DNA from 2 places in the Paenibacillus sp. GbtcB18 genome. Region 1 is predicted to be linked to the other one. Evidence: riboswitches for the same ligand, from Rfam matches in the RefSeq annotation. Region 1 holds a riboswitch; the other holds the start of a gene.
The links. Region 1 has a riboswitch for S-adenosylmethionine ahead of KVT34_RS13565 (methionine ABC transporter ATP-binding protein). Riboswitches for the same ligand answer to the same signal wherever they lie in the genome.
Positions count from the first base shown of each region.

Region 1 (4,420 bases):
ACGGAAGCGACCTTCGACATCCAGTTCGGCAACGTGAAGCGGCCGAATCACTGGAACACGAGCTGGGATTGGGCGCGGTTCGAGACCGTCGGACATCAGTGGGCCGATCTTTCGGACCGGGGCTACGGCGTCAGCCTGCTCAACGACTGCAAGTACGGATACGACATCAAGGGGAACGTGATGCGCCTCACCTTGATCAAATGCGCGACCCATCCGGACACCCACGCGGATCAGGGGCATCATGCCTTCACCTATTCCCTGCTGCCCCACCGTGGAGACTGGCTGCAGGGCCAGACCGTGAAGCAGGCCTGGATGCTGAACAGCCCGCTTCGGGCCTCGGAGGGAACCGCAGAGGTTCCGTGCCGTTCGATGTTCACCTTGTCGGGAGACACCGCCATGATCTCGGCCGTCAAAAAAGCCGAAGATTCCGACAAAGTCATCGTGCGTGTTCACGATTACTCCGGAAGCCGCAACGCGCTGGAGCTGACAAGCGATTTCCGCATCGCTTCCTGGCGGGAAACGAACCTGATGGAGAAGCCCGAAGGGCCGGTCGTCCATGACGGAACGATTTCTTTTGTTCTTCAGCCTTATGAAATCAAAACGTTCGAGATCGATCTCGAGGCATAAACGTCCGGCGCGAAACCCGGCGTACAGCAAAAAGCTTCCCAGCCATGCGGCGGGGAAGCTTTTTGCTCGATTGCGGCTTGCGGCCCGTGTGACGGCAATGCGTTCTACTCGGTCTGACGCTTGAGCGGAAGCCATTCCAGAACCCGGCCGATCTGCTGATCCCAATAGCTCCAGTCGTGGATTCGCCCCTCTTCCTCTTCATAAAGGAGGGGAATATTCAAACTTTGCACATAATCCCGGAAGGCGATGTTTTCCTCGTACAGAAAATCATCCGTCCCGCAGCACTGGTAAAGAGCCGGCAGCTCCGTCTTCTTCTCCGCCGCATAACGGGCCAGCGCGAACAGATCGCTTGCTCTCAGCAGCTCCTTGTTTTTTCCGAACACGAGCCGGAAATCTTTGGGGAACCGCTTTTCAATCTCTTTCACCTGCGTGACGCCCGACAAACTGGCGGCTGCCGCGAACTGATCCGGCTTTTTCAGCGCCCATTTGAAAGCCCCGTAGCCTCCCATCGACAGACCGGCCACGAAATTGTCCTCCCGGCGGTCCGACAGCGGAAAGAACGAGCGGCATACCTGCGGAAGCTCTTCGGACAGAAACGTCCAGTAATCGTAGCCGTTCTCCATGTCCGTATAAAAGCTGCGCGCCGCATTCGGCATCACGACGGCCAGCCCGAGAGGAGCCGCATAACGCTCGATAGCCGTTCTCCGCATCCAGATCGTATCGTCGTCCGACAAGCCGTGCAGCAGATACAAGGTCGGGTGCCTGTGGCCCGCCGCGCTTCCTTCCAGCCCGATTTGGCCGGTCGTCCGTTGAGGCAAAATTACCTGGATTGAAGTTGACATACCGAGTACTTCGGAATAAAAATCACATTGGATGAAAGCCATGCCGCACATCTCCTACTTGTTTATATTTACCTGCGGTAAAATAACCGTTGACTTCAAAAAAACCTTAGGTTATACTCGGAATTGTCGTTTTACCGTCTAATTTAGGACAACCTCATACTATACCGATTCTTATCAAGAGTGGCGGAGGGACAAGGCCCTGCGAAGCCCGGCAACCGATCGCAGCAATATGCGCGATGACAATGGTGCCAATTCCTTCAGGATCCAGGCGGATTCTGGCAGATGAGAAGGTCGTTTTCGATACCGGAAAAGCCCTTTTTGTCTTTACAAAACGGGCTTTTTCTTATTTTCAAGCAAAAGAAGGTGAAGCAATTGATCGAAATCAGGAAGCTGCGCAAGCAATACGGCAGCGGATCCCGCATAACACACGCCCTGCAAGAAATTAATCTCACGATTGATAAAGGTGAAATTTACGGCATTATCGGCCATTCGGGCGCCGGCAAAAGCACTCTGCTCCGGACGATTAACCTCCTGGAGCGCCCGACCGAGGGCAGCGTCATCGTGGACGGCGTTGACCTGACGGCCCTCAGCACCAAGAAGCTTCAAGATCAGCGCCGCCGGATCGGCATGATCTTTCAGCATTTCAATCTCCTCTCCTCCGCCACGGTGGAAGAGAACATCGCGTTCCCGCTTCGCCTGGCCGGTACGGCCAAGTCGGAAGCCCGGCGCCGCGTCGGCGAGCTGCTTGCCCTGGTCGGGCTGACCGAGCACGGCAAGAAGTACCCGGCCCAGCTGTCCGGGGGCCAGAAGCAGCGTGTCGGCATCGCACGGGCGCTTGCGACGAACCCGCACGTCCTGCTGTGCGACGAAGCGACTTCCGCACTCGACCCGCAGACGACGAATTCCATTCTCAATCTGCTGCTGGACATCAACCGCAAGCTGAAAATCACCATCGTGCTCATTACGCACGAAATGCAGGTCATCCGCTCCATCTGCGACCGTGTCGCCGTCATTCATGAAGGCCAGATCGTGGAGCAGGGGCCGGTGGCGGAAGTGTTCCTGAAGCCGCGGCACGACGTAACCCGGCAGTTCATCGAACAGGTTGCGGATTCGGTCGAAATCGACAAGCCCGACGCGGCGGGAGTTCCTGCCCAAAACGGCACCGTGCTGAAAATCACCTTTCTCGGTGAAACTACGTACGAGCCGATTTTATCCAGAACGGTCCAGCAGACTGGCGTGACGTTCTCCATCCTGCAGGGAACCATCTCCCGGATGAAAAACACGCCTTACGGCCAGCTCGTCGTTCGTCTGCAGGGTCCGCGGGATGCGGCGGAGAATACGATCCGCCTTCTGCGCGAGCACGGCCTGGATGTGGAGGTGTATTCGAATGGATTGGTCTAAAATCGATTGGAGCGAAATCGGAATCGCCACGAACGACACAATGATGATGCTCGGCCTTTCAGCCCTGTTCACGTTCGTGATCGGGCTGCCGATCGGCGTGCTGCTCTACCTGACTTCGAAAGGAAGTCTGCTGGAAAACCGCACGTTCAACATCGTCATCTCGTTTGTCGTCAACGTGCTGCGTTCTTTCCCTTTCATCATTCTGATGATCGCCGCGATCCCGCTGACGAAGCTTCTCGTCGGCACTTCCATCGGCGTCAAGGGAACGATTCCGCCGCTTGTCATCGCGGCCGCACCTTTCTTCGCGCGTCTCGTCGAGACGGCTTTGCGCGAGGTGGACCGCGGCATTATCGAAGCCGCCCAGTCCATGGGCGCGGGCCGGTTCCAGATCGTCCGCCGCGTCCTGCTGCCGGAAGCTCTTCCCGGCCTCATCGCCGGCATTACGATCACCACCGTTACGCTCGTATCCTACACGGCCATGTCAGGTATGGTCGGCGGCGGCGGCCTCGGTGACCTGGCTATCCGCTACGGGTACCAGCGGTTCCAGACGGAAGTCATGATCGCGACCGTCATTATTTTGCTTATTCTCGTGCAAATTTTGCAGATGATCGGAGACCGTCTCGTTCTCTATTTCACGCGCAAATGATGCGATAGATAACCCAATCCAAGGAGGAAACCCTGATGAAAAAACGTTCACTGATCGTCTTGTTTCTAATCGTCGCACTGACGGCTCTTGCAGCCTGCGGCAAACAAAAGGCAGAGCCTTCCGCTACGGCTACACCGGCTTCGGGCGCAGGCACCGGCGAAAAAGCTGCCGTTACATTGAAAGTCGGCGCGACTGCCGTACCGCATGCCGAGATTCTGGAGTCCGTTAAAGACAAACTGAAAGCGGAAGGCGTGAACCTGGAAATCAAGGTGTTCACGGACTACGTTCTGCCGAACACGCAGCTTAACGAAAAACAACTGGATGCCAACTTCTTCCAACACGTTCCTTACTTGGAGGAGTTCAACAAAAGCAAAGGCACTAAACTTGTCAGCGTAGGTACCGTTCATATCGAACCGTTCGGCGGCTATTCCCGTAAAGTAAAAGCGATCGGCGAACTGAAAGACGGCGCAACGATCGCCATCCCGAACGATCCTTCCAACGGCGGACGCGCTCTCGCTCTTCTGGAGAAGAACGGCCTGATCAAGCTGAAAGAAGGCGTCGGCATTGCCGGAACCGCGAAAGATATCGTAGAAAACAAAAAGAACTTCAAAATCAAAGAACTCGAAGCGGCTATGCTGCCGCGTGTTCTGGACGAAGTCGATCTTGCCCTGATCAATACGAACTACGCGCTTGAAGCGAAACTGGTGCCTGCCAAGGACGCTCTTTTCGTAGAAGACAAAGATTCCCCTTACGCCAACATTATCGCGGCTCGCGAAGACAATGCCAAATCCGATGCGGTTCAGAAGCTGATCAAAGCTCTGCAAACGCCTGAAGTGAAGAAGTTCATCGAAGATAAGTACCAAGGCTCCATCCTGCCGGCGTTCTAAGAACGACGAACAGGAAC
Region 1 is NZ_JAGXJX010000003.1:718,524-722,943, forward strand. Features, by position in the region: gene KVT34_RS13555 (alpha-mannosidase) at 1-627, shown strand, start outside; gene KVT34_RS13560 (alpha/beta hydrolase) at 732-1,511, opposite strand; SAM riboswitch class I at 1,638-1,758, shown strand; gene KVT34_RS13565 (methionine ABC transporter ATP-binding protein) at 1,842-2,870, shown strand; gene KVT34_RS13570 (methionine ABC transporter permease) at 2,857-3,516, shown strand; gene KVT34_RS13575 (MetQ/NlpA family ABC transporter substrate-binding protein) at 3,552-4,403, shown strand.

Region 2 (4,420 bases), on a different contig from region 1:
TCGAACACATACATGTCTGCTAAAATTGGAATTCCGTTTTATAATAAATATCAGCGCAAATCGGGCGAAGCCTGGGAAAAACAGCTTGCTGAATTTGGACTTGGAGTAACAACCGGAAGCGGCCTCCCATGGGAGTATGACGGTATGTCGGAAATCGATGCGGCCGCAAAAACGAGCAGTTATCAATCAGCGATGGTTTTCGCATCCTGGGGTCAGAACGGCAAATATACCACACTTCAGCTTACCCAATTTGCGGCTACTCTTGGTAGCCGAGGTAAGCGGGTGAAACCGCAGTTCGTGGAAGAGGTCCTCGATTCCGACGGCAAGGTCGTCAAAGGCTATGAACCTGAGATTCTGAATCAAGTCGATCTTCCCAAAGTCTATTGGGATACGGTCATCAACGGGATGAAAAGCGGAGCGGAAGGCATCGACAAACTGCCGTATACCGTTGCCCGTAAAACCGGTACTTCGACGCAGCAGGTTTCTGGCGGAACTGTCGATAACGCGGTGTTCATTTCTTTCGCGCCCGCTCAAAATCCTAAGCTGGCCGTTGCCGTTATCGTGCCGGAAGGCGGTTACGGCCGTTACGGGGCGTCACCGATCGCGGCCAAGATTTACGAAGCCTACGACCAGTATGTCGGCGGTCTCAGCACACCCAAAAAATAAAAAAGGCACAAAAATAGCATCGGCTTCCATTTCGTTCTTGGTCAAGAACAATGGAAGCCGATGCTTTGTTAGGTCAACGTCGTCATTCTGCATAGTCAAATCCACCCTTTTTTACGGAAGAGTAGGAACATGCACAGCCCGAGTACACCCATAAATCCGAAAATGAATAAATCCGCATATGGAACAGTCAGCAGTCCGAGAATATCGGTGAAGTTCATTCCGAAAATACCGGTGATAAAGGTCAGTGGCATAAAGATTGTGGTCAGTGCGGTAAAAATACGCATGATTTCGTTCGCGCGGTTCGCTACGCTGGACTGATAAGCTTCTCGTAAGTTGCCCATGAGATCGCGGAGCGTATCGAAGGTGTCGACGATTTTGACGGCATTTTCGTGAATGTCGCCGAAATATTTTTGCAACTGGTTATCGATCAGCTTCAGTTCTTTGCGGTTTAATGTCGCCACTACGTCACGCTGCGGCACAAGCATTTTTTTCAGCCACAAGATTTCCCCGCGGAGTCCGACGATTTCGTTCAAATGGGATTTTTTCGTGTGCATCAGGATATCTTCTTCAAGCTTCTCGATCTTATCTTCGATCCGGTCCCCGACAATGACGTAGTTGTCAACGACGAGGTCAACCAGATGATACAGGAAGCGGTCCGGGCTGTTAACTTCTTCATCCCAGAGAAAGGGTTTGATGGCACGAAGCTCCTGGATTTTCTGTCTCGTAACGGTAATGATGAAATGCCTGCCCAGAAAAATATTGAGCGCGCGAAGAAAGATTTCTTCATCATCAAACCGGATGCTGTTGATTACAATAAAATAGTGCGTGTCGTAAATTTCGATTTTGGGCCGCTGTTCTTCTTCGCTGAGACAATCCTCTACGGCCAGATCGTGAAGATGGAAGAGCGGCTGCAGCTGCTCCAGATCGTCCACATCCGCATCGATCCAGTAAAAACCGGATTCGGGTGGTGTCAGCGCTTCGTGAATGTCATCAACCAGCGTAAAAGCGCCCTTGTGTACCAGGCGTGTTTTCATCCGTTTCACCTCTTTATGCGAAACGGCGCACAGCACTCCGGCCCGTAGGGAAACTACGGACGCTGGAGTGCCGGCCCCGGTTCGCTGCTATTCGATTTTGATCGTACCGGGTAAAGCGTCTACTTCTCGGTCGGTCCCCGTCCATCCGTATGTTCCCCCCTTTATCATTCCGTGTCGAATACTTGTCTAGTATATACCTACATTTTCCACGATTCAAGCATCAAACTCTGGTACTTTTCTCCTGCTAATCCCCGTAGTATGGGGATTTTTTATCCTATGCCGGAGAAGGGGATGAGGTTCGGGCGAACGATCGGACAAACAGCTTGGAGGGTTTATACGGAATACGGACTGCGCCAAGGAGGCAACCGTCATGAGACGCCACACATGCGCCAAAAGCTGCGAACGTTAGGGAAGACATTCATTTTTTGCTTAGCAAGTTTATTATGTGCAACTTTTCAAAAAGCACTTGACATTTGCCCGGTAACCTTTAAGATAGGAGATAACTGAATAAACTTTCTTATCAAGAGTAGGTGGAGGGACTGGCCCGATGATACCCGGCAACCGACATTGTAACCCCCGAGGGGCAATGCACGGTGCTAATTCTTGCGGGAGCCGTATGATTAGCGGCTTCTGGGAGATGAGAGAGGAGCATGTTGCATAGGGATGAACAGGCCTTTCTCAACTTTTTGAGAGAGGCCTGTTTTAATTTCTTTCGAGGAGGAATGACCGATGCCGATTAAAATACCTGATAATCTTCCGGCTAAAGAAGTGCTGAACCAAGAAAATATTTTTGCGATGGATGAGACGGTTGCTTACCATCAAGATATCCGCCCTCTGCGGATTGCGATTCTGAATCTGATGCCGACGAAGGAAACGACGGAAACCCAGCTGCTGCGTCTCCTGTCCAATACGGCTCTTCAGGTCGAATTTGTCCTGCTGCATCCTAAAACCCACACCTCTAAAAACACTTCTCTCGAGCACTTGGAGATGTTTTATAAAACGTTTGAAGATATCAAAGACGAAAGATTCGACGGAATGATCATTACCGGGGCACCCGTTGAGCAAATGGATTTCGAGGATGTTCATTACTGGGATGAGCTGAAGAACATCATGGACTGGAGCGTAGACAACGTAACTTCGACGCTTCATATATGTTGGGCTTCCCAGGCCGGACTTTATCATCATTTCGATGTGCCGAAGTACACGGTCGACAAAAAAGTGTTCGGTGTTTTCCCGCACATGATTACGGAAGAAAACGTGAAGCTGCTCCGCGGGTTCGACGAGTTCTTCTTCGTTCCCCAGTCGAGACATACGGAAGTGCGCCGTGAAGACATCGAGAAGGATGAGCGGCTCGTGATTTTATCGGAATCGGAAGAAGCCGGCATCTATATCGTGGCGACGAAGGACGGCAAGCAAATTTTCGTAACGGGGCATTCCGAGTATGATCCGCTGACCCTGAAATGGGAGTACGACCGCGACGTCAATAAAGGCATGGATGTGGAGATCCCGAAAAATTATTACCCGAACGATGATCCGAGCAAGAAGCCGATGATCACGTGGAGAGCGCATGCGAATCTCCTGTTCTCCAACTGGCTGAACTATTACGTTTACCAGGAAACGCCGTATGATCTTAATGCGGGTCGTGAACTCAGCGCGCTTAGTGCCTGTCTATAATATAGAACGAATGATACCTTAAAGGAGAGATTCCACGCATGAACATCGAAAGTCGATTGGCCCAAATCGGTTCGGTTTCCGAACCAACGACCGGAGCGCTCAGCTTCCCTGTGTACCAGGCAACCGCGTTCCGTCATCCGCGTCTTGGAGAAAGCACCGGATTCGATTATGCCCGCACGAAAAGCCCGACCCGCAGTGTGCTGGAGGATGCGATTGCCGATCTGGAATCCGGAGACGCCGGTTTTGCCTGTTCTTCGGGCATGGCGGCGCTGCAGACCGTTTTCACGCTGTTCAGCCAGGGAGACCATCTTATCGTGTCTCTGGACCTTTACGGCGGTACATACCGTCTGCTGGAGCAGATCATGTCCCGCTTCGGCGTGAGCGCTTCCTATGTGGACACGAACGACGTCGAAGCGCTGGAAGAAGCTTACCGCCCGAACACGAAGGCGATTCTGATCGAAACGCCGACGAATCCGCTCATGATGGTGACGGACTTGAAACTCGTCTGCGGCTGGGCCAAGAGCAAAGAGATTCTCTCCATCGTTGACAACACGCTGCTCACACCTTATCTGCAGCGTCCCATCGAGCTTGGCGCGGATATCGTCATCCACAGCGCGAGCAAATATTTGGGCGGCCACAACGATGTGCTGGCCGGTCTGATCGTGACCAAAGGACAGGAGCTTTCGGAGAAAGTGGCGTTCCTGCACAATTCCATCGGCGCCGTGCTCGGTCCGCAGGACAGCTGGCTGCTTATGAGAGGGATGAAAACGCTCGCTCTGCGCATGGAGAGGCACGAACATAACGCGACGACGATCGCCCGTTATCTGCAGTGGCATCCCCTTGTAACCGATGTATACTATCCGGCGCTAGAATCCCATCCGGGTTATGCGATCCAGAACAGGCAGTCGTCCGGCAACACGGGAATTTTCTCCTTTAAGGTAGCGGATGCGCGTTTAGTGGAGCCGATTCTGAGGCACGTTAAGCTTATTGCATTCGCGGAAAGCCTCGGCGGAGTGGAGTCGCTTATGACGTACCCGGCCGTTCAG
Region 2 is NZ_JAGXJX010000004.1:235,765-240,184, reverse strand. Features, by position in the region: gene KVT34_RS14835 (peptidoglycan D,D-transpeptidase FtsI family protein) at 1-666, shown strand, start outside; gene corA (magnesium/cobalt transporter CorA) at 762-1,700, opposite strand; SAM riboswitch class I at 2,215-2,344, shown strand; gene metA (homoserine O-acetyltransferase MetA) at 2,430-3,374, shown strand; gene KVT34_RS14820 (aminotransferase class I/II-fold pyridoxal phosphate-dependent enzyme) at 3,413-4,420, shown strand, end outside.
Region 2: linked by a shared signal. The riboswitch ahead of metA (homoserine O-acetyltransferase MetA) and the one ahead of KVT34_RS13565 (methionine ABC transporter ATP-binding protein) in region 1 are both predicted to bind S-adenosylmethionine.